Regions from separate parts of the Hominisplanchenecus sp. genome, predicted to be linked through region 1. Evidence: predicted binding sites of a transcription regulator. Region 1 holds the regulator's gene; each other region holds the start of a gene.
The links. Region 1 encodes Rex, which represses fermentation and respiration genes when NADH is low (regulators of the CRP and FNR family bind a similar motif). Its sites were predicted from a motif close to ATTGTTAANTANTTAACAAT; they were not measured.
Positions count from the first base shown of each region.

Region 2: ACLTL4_RS04505 (cobalt transporter) is a predicted target of Rex. The motif match lies at 2,057-2,076, and genes of this name have one in related genera.
Region 3: gap (type I glyceraldehyde-3-phosphate dehydrogenase) is a predicted target of Rex. The motif match lies at 1,682-1,701, and genes of this name have one in related genera.
Region 4: pflB (formate C-acetyltransferase) is a predicted target of Rex. The motif match lies at 1,894-1,913, and genes of this name have one in related genera.

Region 1 is NZ_JBKVNQ010000101.1:2,032-5,200, forward strand. Features, by position in the region: gene alr (alanine racemase) at 1-103, opposite strand, end outside; gene ACLTL4_RS10875 (bifunctional ADP-dependent NAD(P)H-hydrate dehydratase/NAD(P)H-hydrate epimerase) at 148-1,650, opposite strand; gene ACLTL4_RS10880 (redox-sensing transcriptional repressor Rex) at 1,722-2,363, opposite strand; partial or broken gene ACLTL4_RS10885 (ACT domain-containing protein) at 2,466-3,169, opposite strand, start outside.
Region 2 is NZ_JBKVNQ010000020.1:31,561-34,729, forward strand. Features, by position in the region: gene ACLTL4_RS04490 (AAA family ATPase) at 1-483, opposite strand, end outside; gene ACLTL4_RS04495 (methylenetetrahydrofolate reductase) at 511-1,443, opposite strand; gene ACLTL4_RS04500 (CooT family nickel-binding protein) at 1,485-1,676, opposite strand; gene ACLTL4_RS04505 (cobalt transporter) at 1,691-2,008, opposite strand; gene ACLTL4_RS04510 (hypothetical protein) at 2,161-2,550, opposite strand; gene ACLTL4_RS04515 (ABC transporter ATP-binding protein) at 2,646-3,169, opposite strand, start outside.
Region 3 is NZ_JBKVNQ010000012.1:20,225-23,393, reverse strand. Features, by position in the region: gene ACLTL4_RS02995 (phosphoglycerate kinase) at 1-469, opposite strand, end outside; gene gap (type I glyceraldehyde-3-phosphate dehydrogenase) at 623-1,636, opposite strand; gene ACLTL4_RS02985 (histidinol-phosphatase HisJ family protein) at 1,858-2,661, shown strand; partial or broken gene mnmA (tRNA 2-thiouridine(34) synthase MnmA) at 2,686-3,169, opposite strand, start outside.
Region 4 is NZ_JBKVNQ010000066.1:2,090-5,258, reverse strand. Features, by position in the region: gene ACLTL4_RS09495 (DegV family protein) at 428-1,273, shown strand; gene ACLTL4_RS09490 (hypothetical protein) at 1,413-1,766, shown strand; gene pflB (formate C-acetyltransferase) at 2,000-3,169, shown strand, end outside.

The sequences.
Region 1 (3,169 bases):
TTTTGGTTTCCGGGTGGATCGCTTCGTGCATGATCCGAAAATTTTCTGCAATGGCATCCATGTCGATCTCGGCACAGACACGGCTGTATTTACTGCTCATCATGTTTCAAGTCCTTCCTGTATTGTTTTTTGTAACCGTTGCTTTCGTTACTTCCATTTATTTTTATCGTCTGCATCTGCCAGAACCCGGATCAGTCCCTCCACCAGATCATTTGCTGTCATACTTCGCTTTCCGTATTTTTGTGCGGCCGCATCGCCGGCACATCCATGCAGAAAAACAGCAAGTTTTGCAGCTTCAAATAACGTCATCCCCTGTGCGGTAAGCCCGGCAAATACGCCGGTCAGCACATCGCCGGAACCGGCAGTTGCCATGCCGCTGTTCCCGGAAGTGTTGATGTAGGATTCGCTGCCGTTGCTGACAACGGTTCCGGCATCCTTTAAGACACAAATCACATGTTGTTCTTTCGCAAAGATTTCGGCACTTGCGATCAGATCCTCTGAAATATCGGAAATGGTTGATCTGCACAGTCTTGCCATCTCCCCAAGATGTGGTGTCACAGCTACCGGCATGGAATATCCATCAAGGGAAAGGTTATGGCGTGCCACAAGATTCAAAGCATCGGCATCAAGAATGACCGGAATATCCGCATGTTCCAGTACATAATTCAGGATGTCAAGCTTTTGTGCTTCCATGCCGATGCCGGGACCTACTGCAACCACATCAGCCCACGCAAGCAGGTTTTCAAGTTCTCTCTTCCAGTTGGAATGGATGCAGCTTACCACTGCTTCCGGGATAGACTGAAAAAGGGCGGACTGATTGTGTTCGTCTGTGTAGATGCGAACATAACCGGCTCCGCTTCGATACGCTGCACGTGCACTTAAGATTGCAGCACCGCACATGTCCCGGCTCCCGGCGATCAGAAGAACTTTGCCGCAGGAACCTTTGTTTTCTGTGGCAAGTCGCTCTGGCAGCCGCCTTAAATCCATACTGTCATAGCAGACGTAAGATTTCCGGCATTTCGGAAGGCTTTCTTTTGTAATACCGATCTGACGTACACGTACCTCTTTGGTACAGGCACGCCCTTTTCCGATATAATGCCCCGGTTGCTCAAAAGCAAATGTCACTGTCAGGTCAGCCTTTACGGCAATCCCCCGTATCACACCCGTGTTTCCGTCAATGCCGGAAGGAATATCGACAGACAGTACAAAAGCAGGACTCTCATTGATCCGCCCGATTGCGTCCCGGTAGCTGCCTTCGATGTCACGCGAAAGACCGATTCCAAACAGTGCATCTACTATAACAGTATATTCATTTATTTCCGGGTTACTACAAAAAGTTATCCCATATTTCTCACAGATTTCTTTCTGATGGCGTGTCTGATCCGTGCAGGACTGCTCTTTTCCGACAAACCAGATGGAAACCGGTACCTGATCCAGAAACAAAAGTCTGGCGATGGCAAATCCGTCTCCACCGTTATTGCCTGAACCACAGATGACCAGAACGCGGTCAAGTGCAGCACCGCTTCGGTACAGTTCATCGACACACGCAAGTGCCGCACGCTCCATCAGTACACAGGATGGAACGCCGAACCCTTCTATGGTATTCTGGTCACATGTTTTCATGTCTTCTTTTGATAACAAGATCCTCATATGCGATATACCTCCTGTCTGCCCGTCCAAATGGAATATACAGTTTTCTTTTTTCTTTCTCTGCGTTCTTTTTATTTATGTTCTCTGCTGTAGCGGCTGATATTGTAAGACAGCTGCATCAGGCTTTCCGAAAGATGTACGTTTTCGATGATCACATCTTCCGGCAGATGAAGATCCGTATGGGCAAAATTCCAGATTGCACGGATGCCGTGATCCACCAGAAAGACTGCCATTTCCTTTGCATACTGCTTCGGAAGTGTCAGGGCTGCGATCTGAATGTCATGCTCCTGCAAAAAAGCAGGAAGCTCGTCTGTCATACGGATCACAATTCCTCTGACTGCAACGCCTTTCAGCTTTGGATTTACATCGAACAGCCCTTTGACCAGAAAACCGTTTTTTTCAAATTTTACATAATTTGCAAGAGCCTGTCCGAGATTTCCGGCACCGATGATGATCATATTGTAATCCTGATCCAGTCCCAGGATCTTCCCGATCTCCGTATGTAAATGTTTTACATTATAACCATATCCCTGCTGGCCGAATCCACCGAAATTATTGAGATCCTGCCGGATCTGGGATGCTGTTACCTGCATGCGTTCGCTCAGCTCGCCGGATGAGATCCGCTCCGTACCGGATTCCAGCAGCTCACCGAGATAACGGTAATACCGTGGCAGTCTTTTGATGACTGCTCTTGAAATTTCTTTCTCTTCCACTTGCATACCTCCCTGTCAAATGCTGTTGTATAGTAACGTAAAAGACGGGCACACAAGATCCCTGCCATGTCCGCCGCAGGTTTTGTGTACCCTCTTTGATTTTTAGAGCTGTACGGTTACAAAAATATCATAGATTGATTTGATCGCACGCTCGAAATCCTGATTGCTCACACCGATGATGATGTTCATCTCACTGGAACCCTGATCGATCATCTTGACATTGATACTTGCATGTGCCAGTGCGGAAAAAATACGTCCCGCTGTTCCACGCTGAGATTTCATGCCACGACCTACGACTGCGATCAGTGCCAGATCAGATTCCAGATTGACAGAATCCGGATTGACAGCACGGTGGATACCGGCCAGTACCTTCTGCTCGGTCTCTTCGAATTCGGACTGATGTACGAATACCGTCATGGTATCGATTCCGGAAGGCATATGCTCGATGGAGATACCATTGTCTTCGAATACGGTCAGGACTTTGCGGCAGAATCCGATTTCGGAGTTCATCATATCTTTTTCGATGTTGATGGCTGCAAATCCTTTCTTTCCGGCAATACCGGTGATCGTATAACGCGGTTTTCTGCAGGTACTTTCAACGATCAGCGTACCAGGATCCTGAGGACGGTTGGTATTGCGGATGTTGATCGGGATACCTTCCTGTCTTACCGGGAAGATGGCTTCTTCATGAAGCACGGTAGCACCCATGTATGCCAGCTCGCGAAGCTCTACATAAGTGATAGTATCGATCACTTTCGGATTTTTGATGATACGTGGATCTGTGATCAGGAAACCGGATACATCGG
Region 2 (3,169 bases), on a different contig from region 1:
GTCGCTCACAAGAATGACCGTATCAACTTTTGGCAAAATGCCACGGCTGATATGCTCCATTCCTGCTTCGTTATCTACGACCATGTATTTGTAGTTCGGTGTCAGTTTCTGTACCTGTGCCTGAAGCAGACCATTTACAAAACAGTAGCATCCTTTGCCCTGTGTCCTGCCCATGACGAGCATATCATAGTCATCTTCTTCGACCAGGCAGCGATTCATCATGATCTCTGCATAGTCTGCTTTTGACATACTTGGCGGGATCGGGCTTTTTGCACTGTTCGCTGCATTTTCAATCTGCTCACGAACTTCACCGAGTGTCATCTCCACTTCAACGCCAAGTACTTCGTTTAAGTTGGAATTGGCATCTGCATCTACTGCAAGAACCGGTGTTTTCCCCTTCTCACAAAGATACTGTATCAAAAGCCCGCACAGCGTTGTCTTTCCCACGCCGCCTTTTCCTGCAACGGCTATTACCTGTGCCATAAATATTTCCTCCTGTTGCCTGTCTCTTTATACCAGTGTACGCAGACCGGAACGATTGATGATTTCAGAAACATCTTTCCATTTGTTCAGAGCATACAGATGGATGCCCTCAACGCCCAGTGCACGGTATGTATCGATCTGTCTGATCGTGTATTCGATACCTTCTTCTTTGAATTCTGCGATTTTCTTATCATAGAATAAATCAAAAGGTTTGCCCTCTGCATCTTTTGCTGCAAATGGATTTGGAAACAGCCAGTGTCTGGAGATCAGTCTGGAAAGTTCACGATCCATTACACAGCCGTTACGTGACAGTGCCATATTGATCGTAGCTGCCTGATCCAGAATTGGCATAACTCCTACGTCTACCGGCATGGTAACACCTGCTTTTCGGATTGCATCCAGCCAGTATTTGAACTGTTCCATATCCCAGCAGAGCTGTGTCATGATGTAGTCTGCACCATTGTCCTGTTTCTGTTTCAGAACAGCGATATCTGCTTCCAGGCTTCTGCAGGAAATGTGGCCTTCCGGTGAACCTGCTACTGCGATTTCGAATTTATCGCCGTACTGGTCACGGACAAATTTCACCAGGTCGGTAGCGTAATCGAAATCTCCCATGGTGCTTGTCTCACCCATCGGGAAGTCGCCGCGCAGTGCCAGCATATGGTCAACCCCTTCTTCCAGGTACTGATCCAGCTGTTCTCTGATACCTTCTTTTGTATTTTTGATTACGGTGAAATGTGTTACAGGGATGGAACCTGCTTTCTTGATCATCTGACATACTTCACGGTTTGCTCCAACGTTTCCGCCGCCAGCTCCGTAAGTACAGGAAATGTATTCCGGTTTGAACTCCATCAGATGTTCGATCGTTCCTGGCAGATTTGCCATACCTTTCTCTGTTTTTGGTGGGAATAATTCAAAAGAGAGAAGCTGTTTCTCTTTCATCTTTTCCGATAATTTCATAGTAACATACCTCCATTTTATTTTAATTTATTTGATAACTGCTAAGATTCCGTGCAGTTGATCTTCACAATACTGTTTGCAAGGTCTACCATTACGATAGTACCTTCCAGAACTTTCTGCTCGCCCATTACATCCGTAAGGGTGATTGTCTCTCCGTCAACATCGATCCTGCTTACAAATTCAAACAGTTTTGTCTCCGGATCCTGAGCTTTGTATACTGCTGCAAGACACATAATTCCGCCTCCTGTTAATTTTCTTTTACAGTGGCAAGTGCTACACTCAGATACAGGTTGCCTTTCTGGAATTCATCAACCGCTTTCCGTATCTGTTCCGCCGCTGTATCCATTCCGGCTTTCCGCAATTTGTCTGCCATCTGATCCAGTTCTGCTGCATGATGTTCATTATGCTGCAGCATATATGTTAAAAGTGCAATGTTTTCTTTTTTCGGATCATGTGACTCACAGCCGCTGCAGCCTTCCTGGCATACATCGTCGTGTGTATGTGCATGTCCGTGCTCATGACCATGAGGGCAAACATTGCCATTCTCATCTTTTATGATATGCACTGATATCTACTCCTTTCTGTACCTGCAAAATTACGCAAATACCCTTATATTGACAACATTATAACACAGCGTTTATGAATTCTCAACAAGAGATGATGTATTTTTTTTAATAATATCAGGGATATCGACGAAAGTATATCCTCTTCTAAAATTTACATCATATTCTCAAAAATCTGAAATAATATAGCTATAATCGCCACGATCAGGCAAACAATGATACGCACTCTGCTGTTTGCAGCATCTTTTTTTGTTTCCATATTTTCCTTTGATTTTATTTCCAGATAATCTGAAAAGTGTCCGGCATTATTTTTTGCCGTTTTTTTCTTTTTATGCGGTTTTTTATCACTGTCGTATTTTTTATGCAGTTCCATGTGGATTCCTTCCATCTGCGGAAGCACATAGTTTTCCGTCTGAAATCGTTTATCATCTTCAAAAAGATCTACTTCTTCCATTCCGGGCGGTCTGTTGAAATAAGCACACTGCGGACAGATCCCATCGTATTTATCATATTTGAAAAAAGTTTTACAACGTTTGCACTGCATCTGCATCCCTCCGTTTCCACTCAGCTAAAAAGAAAAAGCCTGTTGATTCCATGATAAGACATTATCGTGAAATCAGCAAGCTTTTTGCGTTTTTCTTACGCAAGCATCATTCTGTCATTTGCAAATTCTCCGCCGCTTGCCTGTTCAAACTTGGCAAGCAGATCGCTGACCTGAAGGTTTTTCTTTTCTTCTCCGGCCACATCATAAATAATCCGGCCTTCATGCATCATGATCAGACGGTTTCCAAGACGGATCGCATCTTTCATGTTATGTGTTACCATCATGGCTGTCAGATGATGCTCCGCAATGATCTTTTCGGTAAGTGCCAGTACTTTTGCAGCCGTTTTCGGATCCAGTGCTGCGGTATGCTCATCCAGCAGAAGCAGCTGCGGTTTCTGAAGAGAAGCCATCAGAAGTGTCAGTGCCTGACGCTGACCGCCGGAAAGCAGACCGACTTTGCTTGTCATACGGTCTTCCAGCCCAAGATCCAGGGCTTTTAACTGTTCTTTATAAAATACCTGCTCATCTTTTCCGATTGCCCATTTCAATCCACGCTTTTTACCGCGGCGGTATGCAAGTGCCAGATTTTCCTGGATCTCCATGCCGGCTGCAGTACCTT
Region 3 (3,169 bases), on a different contig from region 1:
AGTGTGCTCTGTGAGCAGTACCAAATGCATCGTTTACGAACACATCACACAGAGATGCCAGATCTTTACTGAATGCTTCGCCATTTTTGGTTTCTTCAGCACGGTAACGAGTGTTTTCAAGCAGAACAACTTCACCGTCTTTCATAGCTTCTACAGCTGCTTTTGCGTTCGGTCCTACGACTTCCGGATCAGCTGCAAATTTTACTTCCTGACCAAGCAGTTCAGAGAGACGTACTGCTACCGGTGCCAGAGACAGTTCCGGTTTCGGTTCTCCCTTTGGTTTGCCCAGATGAGAGCAAAGGATTACTTTTCCGCCGTCCGCGATCAGTTTTTTGATAGTTGGCAGAGCTGCTACGAGACGGTTTTCGTCTGTGATCTTGCCATCTTTCAGAGGTACGTTAAAGTCACAGCGAACCAGGACTCTTTTGCCTTTTACGTTGATATCATCAACCGACTTTTTATTAAGCATTCTTATTTCCTCCTTGTATCATACATACGGATTTTCTAATGTGCATCCTTGCGGAGCCGCTTATTTAGCCGCAGAGTCTTCTCCGACTAAGATAAAAAGGGCCCGGTCCAAAAGACCGGACCCAGATAGGTCTTCTTTGTCTGATTTAACAGATTATGCTAATTCAGAGAAGTATTTGATTGTTCTTACCATCTGAGATGTGTAAGAGTTTTCGTTGTCATACCAAGAAACAACCTGTACTTCTGTTGTACCGTTGTCCAGAGGCAGAACCATTGTCTGAGTAGCATCAAACAGAGAACCATATCTCATACCAACGATATCGCTGGATACGATTTCGTCTTCGTTGTATCCGTAAGATTCTGTAGCAGATGCTTTCATCTTAGCGTTGATTTCGTCTACAGTTACTGTTCCTTCAACAACTGCTGTCAGGATTGTAGTAGAACCTGTAGGGGTCGGTACACGCTGTGCAGAACCGATCAGTTTGCCGTTCAGTTCCGGAATAACCAGACCGATAGCTTTTGCAGCACCTGTGCTGTTCGGAACGATGTTTACTGCTGCTGCACGGGATCTTCTCAGATCGCCTTTTCTCTGAGGTCCGTCCAGAGTCATCTGATCACCTGTGTAAGCATGGATTGTTACCATGATACCGGATTTGATCGGAGCCAGTTCGTTCAGAGCTTTAGCCATTGGTGCCAGACAGTTTGTTGTACAAGAAGCTGCAGAAATGATCTGATCCTCAGCTTTCAGTGTCTCATGGTTTACATTGTAAACGATAGTCGGAAGGTCATTGCCTGCTGGTGCAGAGATAACAACTTTACGAGCACCTGCATTGATATGAGCCTGAGCCTTTTCTTTGGATGTGTAGAATCCAGAGCACTCCAGAACTACGTCAACACCCAGCTCGCCCCATGGGCAGTTGTTTGCATCCGGGAAAGCGTAGATCTTGATCTCTTTTCCGTCAACTGTGATGGAATCTTCACCTGCTGATACTGTGTCTGCCAGTGCATATTTACCCTGTGATGAATCGTATTTTAACAGGTGTGCCAGCATTTTTGGGGAAGTCAGATCGTTGATAGCTACTACTTCATATCCTTCTGCGCCAAACATCTGTCTGAATGCAAGACGTCCGATACGTCCAAAACCATTAATTGCTACTTTTACTGCCATGATTAATTTCCTCCTATTATGTTAAATAGTATGATTGCGGTCTTTATTGTTAAAGATTCCACAACTTTCTTCTATTCTACCTAATTTCTGTAAAAAGTTCAAGTATAATTTCAACGAATTTCTCTGGACATTTGTGTTTTATTCTCATAAACTGGTAACAGAGAGAAAAATCAGGTGTTTTTTCCTGAATTTTGCCGTATTTTGAAAGGAGTTTTTATTTTATGAGATCCGATTTTCATCTTCATTCCTCTTTTTCCGCCGATTCCGACGCCCCGATGCGGGATATGGTCGAAAAGGGTATCTCTCTTGGACTGTCTGCCATGTGTTTCACAGAGCACATGGACTATGACTATATTGACGAAGGGATGGTCTTCGAAGCTGATATTCCTTCTTATTGCAAGACGCTTACCTCCCTCAAAGAAGAGTATGAGCACAAGATTGAATTATTATTCGGCCTCGAACTCGGTCTGCAGCCTTATCTGAAGGAGCGCTGCGAATCTCTTGTAAAGAATTGGGATTTTGATTTTGTGATTGGATCATCCCATGTGGTAAACGGACAGGATCCCTACTATCCTGCTTTTTTTGAGGGACGCACCGAAAAAGAGTCTTATATTTCTTATTTTGAATCGATCATTGAGAATCTGCATACCATGTCCTGCTTTGATGTCTACGGCCATATTGATTATGTCGTCCGCTACGGTCCAAATAAAAATCAGTTCTATTCTTATAAAGAATACAGTGACTGGCTGGATGAGATCATCCGTCTTCTGATCGATAAAGGACTTGGCATGGAGATCAATACCGGAGGCTATGCAGCCGGACTTGGACACCCGAACCCGCACGAAGATATCCTGAAACGTTACCGCGAACTTGGCGGCGAGATCGTCACCATCGGATCAGATGCACATGCCCCAAAACGTATTGCGGCTGATTTTGACCGTGCCTGTTCGATATTAAAAAAATGCGGCTTCCGTTATCATGCGATATTCCGCAAACGAAAGCCGACTTTTGAACCGCTGTGCTGACAATTTGTATGGCATATTTTATACTTAGATAATCGTACCGCCGCCCAGCACGTATCCGTCTTCATAGAGCACCACTGCCTGTCCCGGCGTGATCGCGTGCTGTGGCTCTTCAAAGGTACAGGTAATCTCATCTTCTCCGGTCCGCTTTACATGGCAGTATGCCCCTTTGTGATTGTAGCGGATCTTTGCAAATACATGATCTTCTTCCTGAATATCTTCCCTTGCCATGAAATTTAAATGGTTGGCACGAAGAACCGTCTGACAGGCCTGGGCACGGTTTCCGATCACCACTTCGTTTGTCTGTGGTCGGATCTCTGTGACAAAAGCCCTCTCTCCAAGTGAAATTCCCAGACCCTTTCGCTGTCCGACCGTATAATGGATGATCCCTTTGTGTCTTCCGAGAATTTTCCCGTCCGGTGTCACAAAATTGCCTTCCGGAACGGTCTTTCCGGTATATTCTTCGATAAAGGAAGCGTAATCGCCATTCGGTACGAAACAGATATCCTGG
Region 4 (3,169 bases), on a different contig from region 1:
AAGAAGAAAAGCATTGCAAAATATGTGATATGTGTTATAGTAGAATGTAGTATTAAAAACCAGATAACATGATGTGAGTGTTAAGATTTATCTCAGTCGAGAAGACTCCCACTTCTGCAAGTGGTGAGTAATAACAAGTCTTTCTCAGTGGGAGTACAATCTCCGACTGAGATAAACGCTCCGCGAGAATGTGCAGTGATTCTGAGAAGAATATGTCAGCTTTCGCTGACCAGAATCACGCACCAAGTCTCACGTGCGTTCGACTTGAATTTTGACATTCATACCATATCAATAGAAGATAAAAATTCTGTGAAAATCTACAGAAGGTCTGGCTTGTGAACATCGCAGCACTTTTATTTTCATACTGCGGCGATGCACATTTCTGTATAGATTTGAATAAGCGGAATTTAATATGGAGGATTTATAGATGAGTTTCAGAGTAGTGATCGACAGCTGTGGGGAGCTGACAGATGAGATGAAAAAGAGCGGCAATTTTGTGTCTGCACCGCTGACACTGCAGGTGGATGAGTATATTGTACAGGATGATGAGGAACATTTCAACCAGGCAGAGTTTTTAAAAAAAGTAGCGGAGTGCCCAAACTGTCCGAAATCTTCCTGCCCATCACCGGAAATATATCGTGATGCCTACGACTGTGATGCAGATCATGTTTATGCAGTGACGCTTTCAGAAAAACTGAGTGGATCTTACAACAGTGCAGTTCTTGGTAAAAATCTCTATCTGGAGGATCATCCGGATGCAAAAGTTTATGTATTCAATTCCTGCTCGGCATCTGTTGGTGAGACGCTGATCGGACTGAAAATCCAGGAGCTGGAAGAGAAGGGACTTTCTTTTGAAGAAGTTGTAGAACAGACAGAGGCTTATATTCTCTCACAGGATACCTGGTTTGTCCTGGAAAATCTGGACACCCTTCGTAAAAACGGCCGTCTCGGTACCGTAAAGGCTCTGGTAGCGACTGCACTGAAGATCAAACCGGTCATGGGATCAACAGACGAAGGCACGATTATTCAGCTGGATCAGGCAAGAGGCATGAAGAAAGCTCTTGTAAAAATGGTCAATTCAATCGAGGAGAAAAAATCATCCGATCCACAGGAGCGTATGGTTGGGATCGCTCACTGTAATTGTCCGCAGAGGGCAGAGATGGTAAAAGAGGAGATCATAAAGAGGCTGCCGTTTAAAGATGTGATCCTGGTCAATACCGCAGGTGTCAGCACCATGTATGCAAACGATGGTGGAATTATCGTAGTTGCATAAGTTTTTAAAATAGTGTATACTATGATGCTAGAAAGGATTGTGGGAGTGCAACGCACGGAACAATCCGTAGGCATCATAGTTGGGGACTTTTGACACCCACATCATACTATTAAGAAACTATATATAAGGAGTGAAAGACATGAGTCAGGCAAAAGTGGATCGCTACAAAGAAGAAAAGCAGAAACGCGAAAAGCTTCAGAAAAAAGAAAAAAGAGAGTTACTGCTCTGGAAAATAGTGGGCATTATCGTGCTGGTTGCTCTTGTTGGCTGGATTGGTTTCTCAGTATACCAGAATGTTCAGAAAGATGCGTCTCATACATATGAAATGAAAACAGATGCACTGGATCATTACATGAACGGTTTAAATGCTGAGACAGAAACTTCAAGTGAAGCGTCCACAGAGACAACAGAAAAAACGACAGAAGAAACTGCAGCAGAGACTTCTGCTGAAAGTACAGTAACCGAAGCAGCCGGTGAGACGGCAGCAGAATAAAAGAAAAAAGAAACTGCGTTATCGTGAAAACGAGAGGCAGTTTTTTATGTCTGAAAGAAAATGCTTCTGTTATATTTTTCAGAATGGTTTCTCAAAGGAAAATTGTACAGAAAAAAGAACGGCAACGTTTGTTATGTATTTAACAAAATACTTGCACTACATCTTGTGCTATGTTAAGATGAAAGCGACAAAACATAGAAACACAAAATCACAGAGAAAGGAAGATAGAAAACATGAAGGATTTTAAACAGTGGGATGGTTTCGCTGGAAGACTCTGGAAAGAAGGCGTAGACGTCCGCGATTTTATTCAGAACAACTACACACCATATGACGGAGATGATTCTTTCCTGGAGGGACCTACAGAGGCAACAAATCGTCTGTGGGGAAAAGTATCTGAACTTCAGAAAGAAGAGAGAGCAAAGGGCGGTGTCCTTGATATGGAGACTGATGTTGTAACAGGCATCACTGCATATGGAGCTGCTTATATTGATGACAGCATGAAAGATATGGAGCAGGTTGTCGGTCTGCAGACAGACAAGCCGCTGAAACGTGCATTTATGCCATACGGCGGAATCAAGATGGCTGAGAAATCCTGTGAAATGTATGGATATAAACCAAATCCACAGCTTCATGAGATCTTTACCAAATACCATAAAACACATAACCAGGGTGTATTTGATATCTATACACCGGAAATGTTAAAAGCACGTCATAACAAGATCCTGACCGGTCTTCCGGATACTTACGGACGCGGACGTATCGTAGGTGACTACCGTCGTGTGGCTCTGTACGGTATCGATTACCTGATTGAGAAAAAGAAAGCAGATTTTACTGCTACAAACCGTCAGGGTATGCGTCGTGGTGACTTCCAGCTGCGTGAAGAGATCGCAGACCAGGTTCGTGCACTGCAGGAAATGAAAGAAATGGCACAGTCCTATGGATATGATATTTCCGAGCCGGCTAAGAATGCAAAAGAAGCAGTTCAGTGGCTGTACTTCGGATATCTGGCTGCCATCAAGACACAGAACGGTGCAGCTATGAGTGTCGGACGTATTTCTACTTTCCTTGATATTTATATTGAGAAAGATATTGCAGCAGGCATCCTGACTGAAAAAGAAGCTCAGGAACTGATCGACCATATGGTTATGAAATTCCGTATGGTAAAATTCGCAAGAATCGCTTCTTACAACCAGCTGTTCTCCGGTGACCCGGTATGGGCAACTCTGGAAGTAGCAGGTATGGGTATGGACGGACGTTCTATGGTAACAAAGAATGATTACCGTTTCCTGCATACACTGGAAAACATGGGACCTTCACCGGAACCGAACCTGACCGTTCTGTATTCCGAACGTCTGCCTGAGACATTCAAAAAATATGCAGCACATATCTCTGTTACAACAAGC